Regions from separate parts of the Verrucosispora sp. WMMD1129 genome, predicted to be linked through region 2. Evidence: riboswitches for the same ligand, from Rfam matches in the RefSeq annotation. Region 2 holds a riboswitch; each other region holds the start of a gene.

Region 1 (4,288 bases), 2.8 Mb from region 2:
TCGAGCGGGAACTGGTCGGTGGGGAGTGCTCGTACTGGGCGTGTATGCCCACCAAGGCGTTGCTGCGCAGCGCGTCCGCGTTGCGGGCGGCTCGCCAACTGCCGGGTGCTCGGGAGGCTGTGACGGGCAACCTGGATGCGGCTGCGGTGCTCGGCCGGCGCGACTCCTTCGCATCCCATTGGCGGGACGACGGGCAGGTTTCCTGGCTGGAGTCGGCCGGTATCGCCCTGCACCGTGGCCAGGGGCGGATCGCTTCCGCCCGCGTTGTCGAGGTGACCGGCGTGGACGGTGTCACGACCAGGCTGACCGCGCGGCATGCGGTGGTCGTCGCGACCGGCAGCAGCGCGCTGTTGCCGGACATTCCGGGTCTGCGCGCGGCGGCGCCGTGGTCCAGCCGCGAGGCTGCCTCGGCCGGGTCGGTTCCCCGTCGGCTCGCCATCATCGGTGGCGGCGTGGTGGCGACCGAGATGGCGACCGCCTTCGCCGCTCTGGGGTCGTCGGTGGAGGTGCTTGCCCGTGACGGTGTGCTGCCGTCGGCGGAGCCGTTCGCCAGCGAGTTGGTCACGGAGTCGTTGCGCGAGGCCGGTGTGTCGGTACGCCTCGGCGTGGAGGCCGCTTCCGTAAACCGCGACGACCGCGGAATCGTCCACATCGCAACTGTCGACGGCGAGCGGGTCGAGGCGGACGAGGTGCTGGTGGCGATCGGCCGGACGCCCAACACTCAGGACATCGGCCTCGACCGCGTGGGACTGGTGCCGGGTGCCTGGCTGGCGGTCGACGACACGCTGCGTGTGGTCGGCGGAGGCGGGTGGCTGTATGCCGCGGGTGATGTGAACCGGCGGGTGCTGCTGACCCATCAGGGCAAGTATCAGGCGCGCGCGGTGGGCGACGCGATCGTGGCCCGGGCGAAGGGGGAGAAGGTCGAGGACGGCAGGTGGGGGCGGCACGCCGCGACCGCCGATGAGCGTGCGGTGCCGCAGGTGGTGTTCAGCGACCCGGAGATCGCGTCGGTGGGGCTGACCGCGGCTGCGGCCGAGACGGCCGGACTGCGGATTCGGGTCGTGGACTACGACCTGGGAACCGTCGCCGGAGCCAGCCTGCAGGCCGACGGCTACAAGGGACATGCCCGCATGGTCGTCGACGAGGACCGAAAGGTGGTCGTCGGCTTCACCCTCGCCGGTCCGGACGTCGCGGAACTGATCCACGCTGCGACGATCGCCATCGTCGGAGAGGTCCCGCTGGACCGACTGTGGCACGCGGTGCCGGCGTACCCGACGGTCAGCGAGGTCTGGTTGCGACTGCTGGAGACGTACGGCCGCTGACGGGGAGCCGAGCGCTCCTCCGTAGCGGTACACGCCGGATCGAAGCGGCTCGGGTATCGCCAACGCGAGCCCGAGCCGTTGCCCCCAGAACGAACGACAAATGGAGGCTTCCATGTCCACCAAGATCACTTTCATCATCGACAACCCAGCGGACCCCGACGACTTCGAGCGTGCCTACTCGGACGTGCAGGCGACCGCGGCGAAGCTGCCGAAGCTGCGACGACTTGAGTCTGCGAAGGTGTGGCCGAAGGAGGACGGGACCGCTACCCCCGCCTACCGGACCCTCGACCTCTACTTCGACAGCTACGAAGACGCCTCCGACGCAGTCACGACGCCCGCTGCCGCTGACGTCCTCGGCACGCTCGTGGGGACGCAGGTCGCGTTCAAGGGGTTGTTCTCGGAGATTGAGCAGTCCTGACGAGCGGGCCGGGTGAGGCCATGCGGAGAGCTTCCAGACCGCACGGTCCAGTGCGTGGTGCGTGCGGTCGTCCCGTAGTCCCGTAGGTCGGGCACTACGGGCCCAGCCGGCGGCGTGGCCCGTACGATGGCGGTGGTGCTGGTTCGTCCCGTCCGGGTGGGTGGGGCGTCGTAAGAGGGAACCCGGTGTGAATCCGGGACTGCCCCGCAGCGGTGAGTGGGAACGACCGCCGTCAACAAAGCACTGGACCGTGAGGTCTGGGAAGCGACGGCCAGTAGGCGACCTGGTGTCATGCCCGCGAGTCCGAAGACCTGCCAGTGCTGCGCACGCCGCCGGTGTGCGCCGCCGGCGGCCGCTCGGGAGGGCCAGGGCGGAAGCCGGTACCCGAGGTGTACCCGTCTTCCCCTTCCGTGTCCGCCGGACACTTCGAGGGAAGGACCCCCTTGGTGAGTACCGCATTCGGGCAGAGCACCGTGCTCGGCTATCCACGCATCGGCGTCAACCGTGAGCTGAAGAAGGCTGTCGAGGCGTACTGGGCCGGCACCATCGACGCCGAGGCGCTGGCCAACACCGCTGCCGGTCTCCGAGCGCAGGTGTGGCGGACGCTGCGCGATGCCCGTCTCGACGCGATCCCGTCGAACACCTTCTCCTACTACGACCAGATGCTCGACACAGCCGTCGCTGTCGGCGCGGTCCCGAACCGGTTCGCCCGGCTGGGTCTGTCCGCGCTGGACACCTACTTCGCCATGGCCCGCGGCGTCGACGCCGAGCCGGCGCTGGAGCTGACGAAGTGGTTCGACACCAACTACCACTACCTGGTGCCGGAGATCGCCCCGGACACCGTCTTCACGGCCAACCCGGCGAAGGCGCTGGACGAGTACGCCGAGGCCCGCAACCTGGGTGTCACCACCCGACCGGTGTTCGTCGGCCCGGCCACGTTCCTGCTGCTGGCCAAGGGAGACGATCCGTTCGCCCGGCTCGACGACCTGGTCCGGACGTACGCCCGGATTCTCGCCACCCTGGCGGACGCGGGTGTCGGCTGGGTGCAGCTGGACGAACCCGCCTACGCCGCCGACCGCAGCCCCGCCGAGATCGATGCCCTCCGTCGCGCCTACACCCGACTCGGTGAACTCGCACACCGACCGCGGATCTTCGTGGCGACCTACTTCGGTGACCTTGGGGACGCGCTTCCGGCCCTGCTGGACACCCCGGTCGAAGCCGTCGGCGTGGACCTGGTCGCCGGACCGGGCAACCTGCACCGGCTCGCCGCCGCCGGCCCGCTGGGCGGCAAGACCATCGTCGCCGGCCTGGTCGACGGCCGCAACATCTGGCGTACCGACCTGCGGGCCGCCGTGACGGCCGGCGCGACGGTCGCCGGGCTCGCCGATCACGTCGCCGTCTCCTCGTCCTGCTCGCTGCTGCACGTGCCGGTCGACGTGTCCGCGGAGACGCACCTCGACCCCCGGTTGTCCGCGCGGTTGGCGTTCGCCCGGCAGAAGGTCGACGAGATCGTCGTGCTCGGCCGTGCGCTGCGCGACGGCACCACCGCGCTACCGGCGCCACTGCCGCCCACCCCGGCGGCCTGGCGTCACGACGACGTCCGCGGCCGCCTGGCCGCGCTGCGTCCCACCGACCGGCAGCGCGGTGAATACCGCAACCGGGCCGCCCGCCAGCAGGAACGACTGGGCCTGCCGGAGCTGCCGACCACCACGATCGGGTCGTTCCCGCAGACCGCCGAACTGCGCAGGGCCCGCGCCGCGCACCGGGCCGGCAGCCTTGACGACGCCGGCTACGTGGCGCGGATGCGCGCGGAGGTGGCGCAGGTCATCCGGTTGCAGGAACAGCTGGGTCTGGACGTGCTCGTGCACGGGGAACCGGAACGCAACGACATGGTGCAGTACTTCGGCGAGCAGCTCGACGGTTTCGCCGCCACGCAGCACGGCTGGGTGCAGTCGTACGGCTCCCGCTGCGTACGCCCACCGATCATCTACGGTGACGTGTCCCGCAAGGCACCGATGACCGTCGAGTGGTCCACCTACGCGCAGTCGCTCACCAGCAAACCGGTCAAGGGCATGCTCACCGGCCCGGTCACCATCCTGGCCTGGTCGTTCGTCCGTACCGACCAGCCCCTCGCGGACACCGCCGACCAGGTCGCGCTGGCGCTGCGCGACGAGTGCCGCGACCTGGAGTCCGCCGGCATCCGGGTCATCCAGGTCGACGAACCGGCACTACGCGAGACGCTGCCGCTGCGCAAGGCCAACCAGAAGGCGTACCTGGACTGGGCCGTCGGAGCGTTTCGGCTGACCACCGGCGGCGTCGCCGACGACACCCAGATCCACACCCACCTGTGCTACTCGGAGTTCGGCGAGGTGATCCACGCCATCGACGCCCTCGACGCCGACGTCACAAGCATCGAGGCATCGCGGTCCAACATGGAGGTGCTCGACGATCTGGCCGCGATCGGCTACGGCCGGGGTGTCGGACCCGGGGTGTGGGACATCCATTCCCCCCGGGTGCCGCCGCGCGACGAGGTGATCGAGGCACTGCG
Region 2 (4,288 bases):
CCGCCTCCGACGTCTCCAGCAGGGCACTGGAACGCATCCGGGCCGAAGCGGACCGTCGCGGACTCGACGTTCGTACGCTGCACCGCGACGCCAACGACCCCGCCGCCTTCGCGGGCGAGACCTACGACCTGGTGTCCCTGCAGTACGGTTCGTTCCAGCGCACCCCCGAGCAGCGCGGACTGCGTAACCTGCTCGACGCCGTGGCCGTCGGTGGGACGCTGCTCGTCGTCGGCCACGACCTGACGCCGCTCCAGCAGCCGTCGGATCCCGCCGAGCAGACCCGCATGTACGACCCCCAGGCGTACGTCGGCATCGACGAGATCGCCGCCGAGATCACGGCCTCGGGTAACTGGCGCATCGACGTGCACGAAACCCGGTCGCGCCCCCCGGGAGCGATCAGCACACACCACGTCAGCGACGTCGTACTGCGCGCCGTCCGACTGGACCACCGCAAGGAGTTGTAAGGCCACGCCGAAGGGGTCAGCCGGCGGCCAGTCGTAGTCCGAGCGCGACGAACGCGACGGCGCAGACCTGGTTGACGCGCCGTGACCAGCGGCCGTCAGTTGTCCGTCGGGCGAGGCGTCCGGCGCCCGTGCCGAGGGCGATGTCGACGGTGACCTGCACTTGTATGAAAACGGCGCCGAGCAGAGCCAGTTGTGCGGTGGGGGTCACGCGAGGGCTGCCGTGGAGAGTCCGAGCATCTCAGGACTCCTCGGTGCCGTCGAGCAGGGCACGGCGCAGGGTCAGTCGGTGTTCGCGGCGGATCTGTGCCTCGCGGTAGCGGCGCCGGTCGCCGTCGGTCTGGGGTAGCAGCGGCGGCACCGGGCGGGGGTGGCCGTTGTCGTCGACGGCGACCATGACGAGGTGGGCGGTGGCCACGTCGGTCGGTGGTACGGCGCGGTCCCACCGGTCGGCGGTGACCTTGACGGTGACCTCCATGGAGCTGCGTCCGGCCCAGGTGATGCGGGCGTCGACGTGTACGACGTCGCCGACGCGGACCGCGCGGAGGAAGGCGGTCTCGTCGATGGCGGCGGTGACGGCCGGGCCGTCGGAGTGCCGGGCGGCGACCACGCCGGCGACGGAGTCGATGAGGTTGAGAATGCGGCCGCCGTGGACCGTGCCCATCAGGTTGGTGTGATGCTGGTCCATGATCTGCGACAGGGTCAGGTGGGAGGCAGCCGGTGGTCGGCCGGCGAGAGTTGTCGTGTCGTGCACGGGGCGTCCGTCCTCGGGAAGCAGGCAGGCCACCGACCCGCCAGCGCGCACGTCGAGGAACACGCCGTCACGGCGCGTCACCCGCCCGACCCGCCCGCGAGGTCGACGGCAGCGCACACACCTTGTGTACGCAGCGCGGGCAGGTCTTCGGACTCGTGGGCGCCACCGGACTCGGCCGGTCTCCTACTGGCCGTCGCTTCCCGGGCCTTGCGGCCCAGTGCGTGGTGACGGCTGTCGTTCCCACTCACCGCTGCGGGGCAGTCCCGGACTTTCACCGGGTTCCCTCTTACGACGCCCCACCAGCAACGGCCGGGCGAACCAGCGCCGTCGGTCACCCTATCCCGACCCGGCCGCTCAGCGGGGCGGCCTGGTGCTCGCTGTGAGCTGTCTCCCTCGGCGGTCCACCTGTGCCGGTGGCCGGTTCAGGGGGAGCGGGATGTGCTGGAGCGAGAGCGAGAGCGAGACCGTGGCCACGCCGCGAAGCGGCTACCCATGGTGCACGTACGGTCGCTGATTGACAGTGGCCGTGCGGCGAACGAGACTGGCGCGACAACTGAACAACCGCGTGTGCGTGCGGGGGAAGTCCGGTCGAAGTCCGGCGCTGGCCCGCAACGGTAGGCCGCCGGGAGCATCCCTGGCGGCGAGCCCGATCACCTGCCGTACTCGCGAGTCTCTGCTCCCCACCCGTCGTGGCCCACGGGTCGGAGGCCGGCCCGCCGCAGCATCACGGCGGGCCGGGTCTCGACGACCGCCGGGCCGGAAAGGCGCCAACCGATGGTCGTTCGCCTGGGCCGGCACCGCCTGCTCGCCCTGCTCTGCGGGATACTCGCCGCCCTCACTGTCAGCACATCCACGATCGCCGCACCCGCACAGGCCGGTGCCGTCCGGACGGATGCCGCCGCCGGATGGTTGGCCCGACAGTTGGTCGACGGGGAACGTTTCGAGGTCGTCTTCGACGGGGTCGCGTACCCGGACCAGGGGTTGACCCTGGACGCGGTCTTCGCGTTCGCCGCCGCAGGTGTCGCCGACGACTTCGGCGCTCGGGCGTTGGCCTGGGTGACCCGGCGGGACGTCCGCGACGGGTACATCGGCGACGGTGCCACCGAGGCGTACGCGGGCGCGACCGCCAAGCTCGCTCTCGCCGTCGCGGTTCGCGGCGGTGATCCGACCGACGTCGGCGGTGTGGATCTCATTGCCCGGCTGCGGTCGCTCCAGGACCCGGCTGGCCGGTTCACCGACCGGTCGGCGTGGGGTGACTTCAGCAACGCGTTCAGTCAGTCCTTCGCGATCCTCGCGCTGGACCGGACCGCGCAGGGCGCGCCGGCGGTCGCCGCCGGTTGGCTGGCCGGCACCCGGTGCCCGGACGGCGGCTTTCCGCTGGTGCCGGAGCAGCCGGTCTGTGTCTCCGACGTGGACGCCACCGCCGTCGCGGTGCAGGCGTTGCGGGCCGCGGGCCGCCCGGCTGACGCCGCCGCGGGACTGCGCTGGCTGGTCTCGGTGCAACGCACCGACGGCGGGTTCACCAACGCCGGTGGGGTCGCGAACGCCAACAGCACCGGGTTGGCGGCCCAGGCGTTGCGCGACGGCGGCCGGCCGCTGGCCTGGCTCCGGGCCCGCGTGTTCCTGGCCGATCTTCAGGTCGGGTGTGCCGCCCCGGTCGCCGACCGGGGCGCTGTCGACTTCGACGGTGGTGTCTTCGATCCCGGCACCGCCCCCCGCGCCACCGCCCAGGCTGTTCTCGGCCTGGCCGGCACCGGATTCGCCCGGCTCTCCACCGTCACCGCGACCACCGGCGCACCCACCCTGCCCTGCCGCTGACCGGCCGCAGATTCCGTCCCACCAGAAGGAGTGCTCATGTCCCAGGTCTACGATCCTGTCCGCCGGTGGCTGGCGAGCATCGCGGTGGCGGCTGTCGTCGCCGTCGGGTTGATCGCTGTCGAACCGTCTCCCCGAGCCGCGCAGGCTGCGGCGTGCACCGGGACGACCGGGGTCACGGTGGTGGTCGACTACGGTTCACTCGGCGGCGGCGTGCAGGTGGCGTGCGCCCTCGGTGACCCGGCCACGGGGCTGGCCGCCCTGCAGGGCGCCGGCTTCACGGTGACCGGCACGCAGCGGTGGGGGTTGGCCTTCGTCTGCCGGATCAACGGGAAGCCGACCGCCGCGACCGAACCCTGCATCAACACGCCGCCGGCCAGCGCGTACTGGTCGTACTGGCACGCCTCGGGCAGCGGAGCCGCCTGGACGTACAGCACGTTGGGGGCGACCAGCTACAACCCGGCTCCTGGCACGGTCGAGGGATGGTCCTTCGGCGCCGGCGCGGCACCTAGCATCAGCGCACCCTGACCTGCGTGTAGCCGACACGGGCCGTGGACTGCCGGGTGTCGTCCGCCACCCTGGCGCCGAAAGGCGACCGGGCGGTACGGTGGCGACACCCGGCGCGCCGGGTACCCAACTGAATACGTCCCGTACGGGGGGAAGTCGGTAGAGCCGACGCTGACCCGCAACCGTGAGCGAGACCTGTCTCGCGAGCCGGAATGCCCCGTACAGGACGAGCGGCTTCCACTGTCGAGGTCTACAGGGTGGAGTCCGGGTAACCGAGGTACGGCAACTCGTCGCGGCCACGCGAGCGGATGCCGCCCACCGGTGCCTTCCGGAGCTTTCACCGACCGCTCTGCGAAAGGCACCCCTCATGCGTACGTTCCCGCTCCGGCACGTCGCCGCCGGTCTCGGCGTCGCCACCGCCACAGCGCTCACCATCGTCGCGGCCACCCCCTTCGGCGTGGCCGCCGCGCCGTCGCCGACCCACACCGCCGCCGCTCGCGACGCCGCGACCTGGCTCGCCGGGGAGTACGTCGACGGCGTCCTGCCCGGCCCGTTCACTCCCGAGGACTGGGGGTTGAGTATCGATGGTGTGATCGCGCTCGCCGCCACCGGAGTGGCCAGCTCGACTCGGCAGGCGGCGACGGCGCAGATCGCCGCGCACGTCCGGTCCTACAACAGCTACGACGACTGGGGCATCGAGGGTTTCACCGACGGCGGTGCCACCGCGAAACTGCTCTACGTCGCCTCCGCT
Region 3 (4,288 bases), 2.5 Mb from region 2:
GCACTCGGCCCTGCCGAGGCGTGCGAACTCGTCGAGGGAGACGTACTTCGGTACCTCGTCGTTGTTCACGATTGCGGTGATCATGGCTGATCCTGGTTGCAGGCCGGCCAGCTCGGCCAATTCGCGGATGGTTCCGGAGCGCCGGACGGGGTGGGCGAGACCGCGCGTTCGGTGGCAAGGACAATCACGTCCGGCGGCTTGTCCGCGCACCAGGCCAGCGCGGCGAGCGGTCGGCCGTCAGCATCCACGGTGAGGCCGGTGATGCCCTTGATCTCTGGCGTGCAGGCGGTCAGCGCGGTCAGCACGAGCAGTGTGGCGGCCAGGGTGGCGACGATCCGCCGTGTCCTCGCGCGCGTTCGAGCGACCATGCTCTGACGATTACAGCGCGGCGTCGACCTGCCACCTCGGTTGGGTTTCAGGACGGTGACGAAGACGCGTAGCCATCCCGCCTTCGCTGACTGAATTCGACAGGTCCGCGCGATTCGCCATCTCGCCGACACGTGCCCGGCTCGGCCGGCGGATCCGGCCGCTGCGTGTCGGAGCCGGGTACCGTCGATTGTGGCGGCTCGCTGGTGGGAGGCCAGCAGATCGTCGCCCAGTCCTTCACCCGGGAGCTTCGTCATGCCGCCGAGTGCGCGCACCATCGTTGACCCACGGTTTCCCGCTGAGCTTGCCCGACTTCGACGTGTCCGTGGCCTGTCACTGCGTGATCTGGCCCGCCTCGCGTACGTCGGGAAGAGTTACGTGCACGACCTCGAGACGGGCCGGACCCGACCGTCCCGAGAACTCGCCGCGCACCTTGACGACACCCTGCAGGCCGGCGGGACGCTGGCCGCGATGGTCGTCGATGCGCCGACCGTGACCACCCCCGACGACGATGACCGCCTGGCGTACGTGCTCGCCGAACCGACCCGCCTCGACGCCGCTGCGGTGCGGCTGCTCGCCGAGGTGCTGGCCGCGCAACGCCGCCTCGACGACGTCCTGCCGGCTCCGGTGACACTGCCGGCGATGGTGGCGCAGTGGTCCACCATGCAGCAACTCGCCGAGCGGGCTGCCGGGCCGTACGCCGGCCAACTGCACGAGGTGGTGGCGGAGTGGACGCAGTTCGTCGGCTGGTTGCACGCGGAAGCCCGCAACGACGGTGAGGCGATACAGGTGCTGATCGAGGCCGCCAGGCAGGCCGACGCCGTTGACAGTGGCCCGCTCGCGGCGCAGGTGGAGAACTTCCGAGGCTACCTGGAGCGGCAGCGAGGCAACCCGCGCGGCATCGTGCGCCATTTCCTCACCGCGTACCACACACCCGGGGCGACGGCGCTGCAACGCGTCGGCGACGCGGTCCAGGCCGCCCATGGGTTTGCGCTACTCGGCGACCGGAACTCAGCGGTAGGGCTCCTCGGGGAGGCGAGCGACCTCACCGAGGCGGCCGAGCGTGAGCAGGCGCCGGTCCTGGCCTACTGGCTGACGCCCACGTTCAGCAGGATGGGTCTCGGGCTGGCCTATCTGGCGCTCGGCGACACGTCGGCCGGCATCGACAACCTGCGGGCCGGGTTGGCCGGGTTGCCGCCTGACCAGCGGGAAGCCGCATGGACGCAGGAATATCGGCAGGCACTCGCGGTCGCCACCGGCTGAGCTGTCCGTCAACCGTCCCGGACAGGGCGCCGGACGCCTCGCACCTGCCCTGAGCACCCACCGCCATCGCACGATTCTTGTGGGTGGTGGCGGTGCGCCCCCACGTACCGCCGCCCCCGTCCCGAACTTCGGTGGAGGTGATGGCGTGAGCAGGTGGCGCAGGTTCTGGTGGTGGCTGCGGCGGCGGCCGATACCGCTGGCGGACGGCGGGCAGTGGCGGGAGGCTGTCGAGCAGAAGGCCGCCCGGCAACGCCTGCTCGACCAGGCCCGGCGCAACACCCGGTGGCCGGCATGCGACGGCCGCCGAGGCGTACGGCCGGGACCGGGTGGGCCTGTCGATGTACGCGGGTGCCTTGTTGACGGCGGCGTTGGACGACCTGCCGCGTGAGGATCCCGGCGAGCTGACGACCCGGTTCCTCGCGTGGCTGCGGTGCACCTGCGGGACGGGTAGCCACGCCGGGGCGTGACCGACGATCAGCATCCCGTCGCATCCGCCGTCCTTTTCGTACGCTGGCCGGCCTGCGACCGGTCAAGCACGGACCGGCGTAGCAGGATGTGACCCACGTTGCAGGACACGCCGACACACCATCTGGTGTCTTGCGTTCGTGGGCCACCCATATATGGTGTCACTCGTAGCTGGTTCGGCGCCCATCCGGGGCGGCCGAGGCAAGAGGGAACCCGGTGTGAATCCGGGGCTGCCCCGCAGCGGTGAGTGGGAACGACAGCCGTCACGAAGCACTGGGCTCCGGCCTGGGAAGCGACGGCCAGTAGGAGCGCGTAAGCACGCCCACGAGTCCGAAGACCTGCCAGCACGCCGCCCGCACTCGTGGGCGGCGGCCGCAGGCCGCGTGGGACGGCCGACGCCATGAACGGGCCGTGCCGCCTGCGCGGATTCCGTGGCGTCCTCCCGCGTGTCCGAGGCCCTGAGCAGACGGCGCGAGGAGAGAGACGTGACGGTCGTGCGGGAGGCGCCGGCCTCCGACGCAGGTGTGTCGGAGCAGCGCCGGCAGGTGATGCAGGTCCGCAAACGCGACGGCGCCACGGAACCGGTGGACGTCAACAAGATCGTCCGGGCGGTGGAGCGGTGGGTGACCGACCTCGACGAGGTCGATCCGCTGCGGGTGGCCACCAAGACCATCAGCGGCCTGTACGACGGTGCCACCACCGCCGAGCTGGACAAGCTGTCCATCCAGACGGCCGCCGAGCTGATCGGTACGGAGCCGCAGTACTCGAAGCTGGCGGCGCGGCTGCTGGCCGCGTACGTGGACAAGGAGGTCCGTGGGCAGCAGGTGGCCAGCTTCAGCCAATCGATCCGGTACGCGCACGGCCTGGGGCTGATCGGGGACGCGACCGCGGAGTTCGTGGCCCGTAACGCGCGCAAGCTGGACGACGCGGTCGACCCGGACGGTGACCTGCGGTTCGAGTACTTCGGACTGCGTACCGTCGCGGACCGCTACCTGCTGCGGCATCCGCAGACCCGCCTGGTGGTGGAGACGCCGCAGTACTGGCTGCTGCGGGTGGCCTGCGGGCTGTCGCAGACGCCCGGCGAGGCGATCGGGTTCTACCGGCTGATGTCGAGCCTGGCCTACCTGCCGAGTTCACCGACGCTGTTCAACTCGGGGACCCGGCACACCCAGATGTCGTCGTGTTTTCTTGTCGACTCCCCGCGCGACGAACTCGACTCGATCTACGAGCGTTACCACCAGGTGGCGAAGCTGTCGAAGTTCTCCGGCGGCATCGGCATCTCCTGGTCGCGGGTGCGGGGCCGGGGCGCGTTGATCCGGGGCACCAACGGCCGCTCCAACGGCATCGTGCCGTTCCTGAAGACGCTCGACGCGGGGGTGGCGGCGGTCAACCAGGGTGGCCGGCGCAAGGGCGCGGCCTGCGTGTACCTGGAGCCGTGGCACCCGGACATCGAGGAGTTCCTGGAACTGCGGGACAACACCGGGGAGGAGTCCCGGCGTACCCACAACCTGAACCTGGCCAACTGGATCCCGGACGAGTTCATGCGCCGGGTCGAGGCGGACGGCGACTGGTCGCTTATCGACCCGTCGGACGCGCCCGAGCTGCCGGACCTGTTCGGCGAGGCGTTCGACGAGGCGTACCGGGCGGCGGAGAAGAAGGCCGTCCGGACGGTCAAGGCCCGCGATCTCTACGGCCGGATGATGCGTACGCTCGCGCAGACCGGCAACGGGTGGATGACGTTCAAGGACGCGGCGAACCGGCTGTCCAACCAGACCGGTGCGCCCGGCAACACGATCCACCTGTCGAACCTGTGCACGGAGATCCTGGAGGTCAACAGCGACACCGAGACGGCCGTGTGCAACCTCGGGTCGGTCAACCTGGGCGCGCACGTCACCGCCGACGGTGTCGACTGGGAGAAGCTGCGCGCCACGGTACGCACGGCTGTGGTGTTCCTCGACCGGGTGATCGACATCAACTATTACCCGGCCGAGCAGACGGCGGTGTCGAACCCGCGCTGGCGTCCGGTCGGGCTCGGCCTGATGGGGCTACAGGACGCCTTGTTCACCCTGCGTCTGCCGTTCGACTCGGCTCCGGCCCGGGAGTTGTCGACCCGGGTCCAGGAGGAGATCTTCCTGACCGCGCTGGAGACGTCGGCCGGGCTCGCCGAGCGGTTCGGCCCACACCCCGCGTACGC

What was found. A riboswitch is a leader RNA that binds a small molecule or an ion and turns the genes downstream of it on or off. The one in region 2 is predicted to bind cobalamin.
Region 1: it holds a riboswitch for cobalamin, as region 2 does, so the genes downstream of both, metE (5-methyltetrahydropteroyltriglutamate--homocysteine S-methyltransferase) here and O7624_RS21820 (prenyltransferase/squalene oxidase repeat-containing protein) in region 2, are expected to answer to the same signal.
Region 3: it holds a riboswitch for cobalamin, as region 2 does, so the genes downstream of both, O7624_RS02455 (ribonucleoside-diphosphate reductase subunit alpha) here and O7624_RS21820 (prenyltransferase/squalene oxidase repeat-containing protein) in region 2, are expected to answer to the same signal.

The regions. Positions count from the first base shown of each region.
Region 1 covers NZ_CP120741.1:884,496-888,783, reverse strand. The annotation lists gene O7624_RS04075 (NAD(P)/FAD-dependent oxidoreductase) at 1-1,322, shown strand, start outside; gene O7624_RS04070 (EthD family reductase) at 1,435-1,740, shown strand; cobalamin riboswitch at 1,863-2,074, shown strand; gene metE (5-methyltetrahydropteroyltriglutamate--homocysteine S-methyltransferase) at 2,187-4,288, shown strand, end outside.
Region 2 covers NZ_CP120741.1:4,683,156-4,687,443, forward strand. The annotation lists gene O7624_RS21805 (FAD-dependent oxidoreductase) at 1-464, shown strand, start outside; gene O7624_RS21810 (LysE family transporter) at 481-672, opposite strand; gene O7624_RS21815 (acyl-CoA thioesterase) at 703-1,215, opposite strand; cobalamin riboswitch at 1,336-1,534, opposite strand; cobalamin riboswitch at 1,728-1,892, shown strand; gene O7624_RS21820 (prenyltransferase/squalene oxidase repeat-containing protein) at 1,990-3,033, shown strand; gene O7624_RS21825 (hypothetical protein) at 3,064-3,558, shown strand; cobalamin riboswitch at 3,658-3,774, shown strand; gene O7624_RS21830 (prenyltransferase/squalene oxidase repeat-containing protein) at 3,905-4,288, shown strand, end outside.
Region 3 covers NZ_CP120741.1:536,988-541,275, reverse strand. The annotation lists gene O7624_RS02470 (hypothetical protein) at 81-368, opposite strand; gene O7624_RS02465 (helix-turn-helix domain-containing protein) at 622-1,629, shown strand; gene O7624_RS02460 (hypothetical protein) at 1,775-2,017, shown strand; cobalamin riboswitch at 2,250-2,455, shown strand; gene O7624_RS02455 (ribonucleoside-diphosphate reductase subunit alpha) at 2,643-4,288, shown strand, end outside.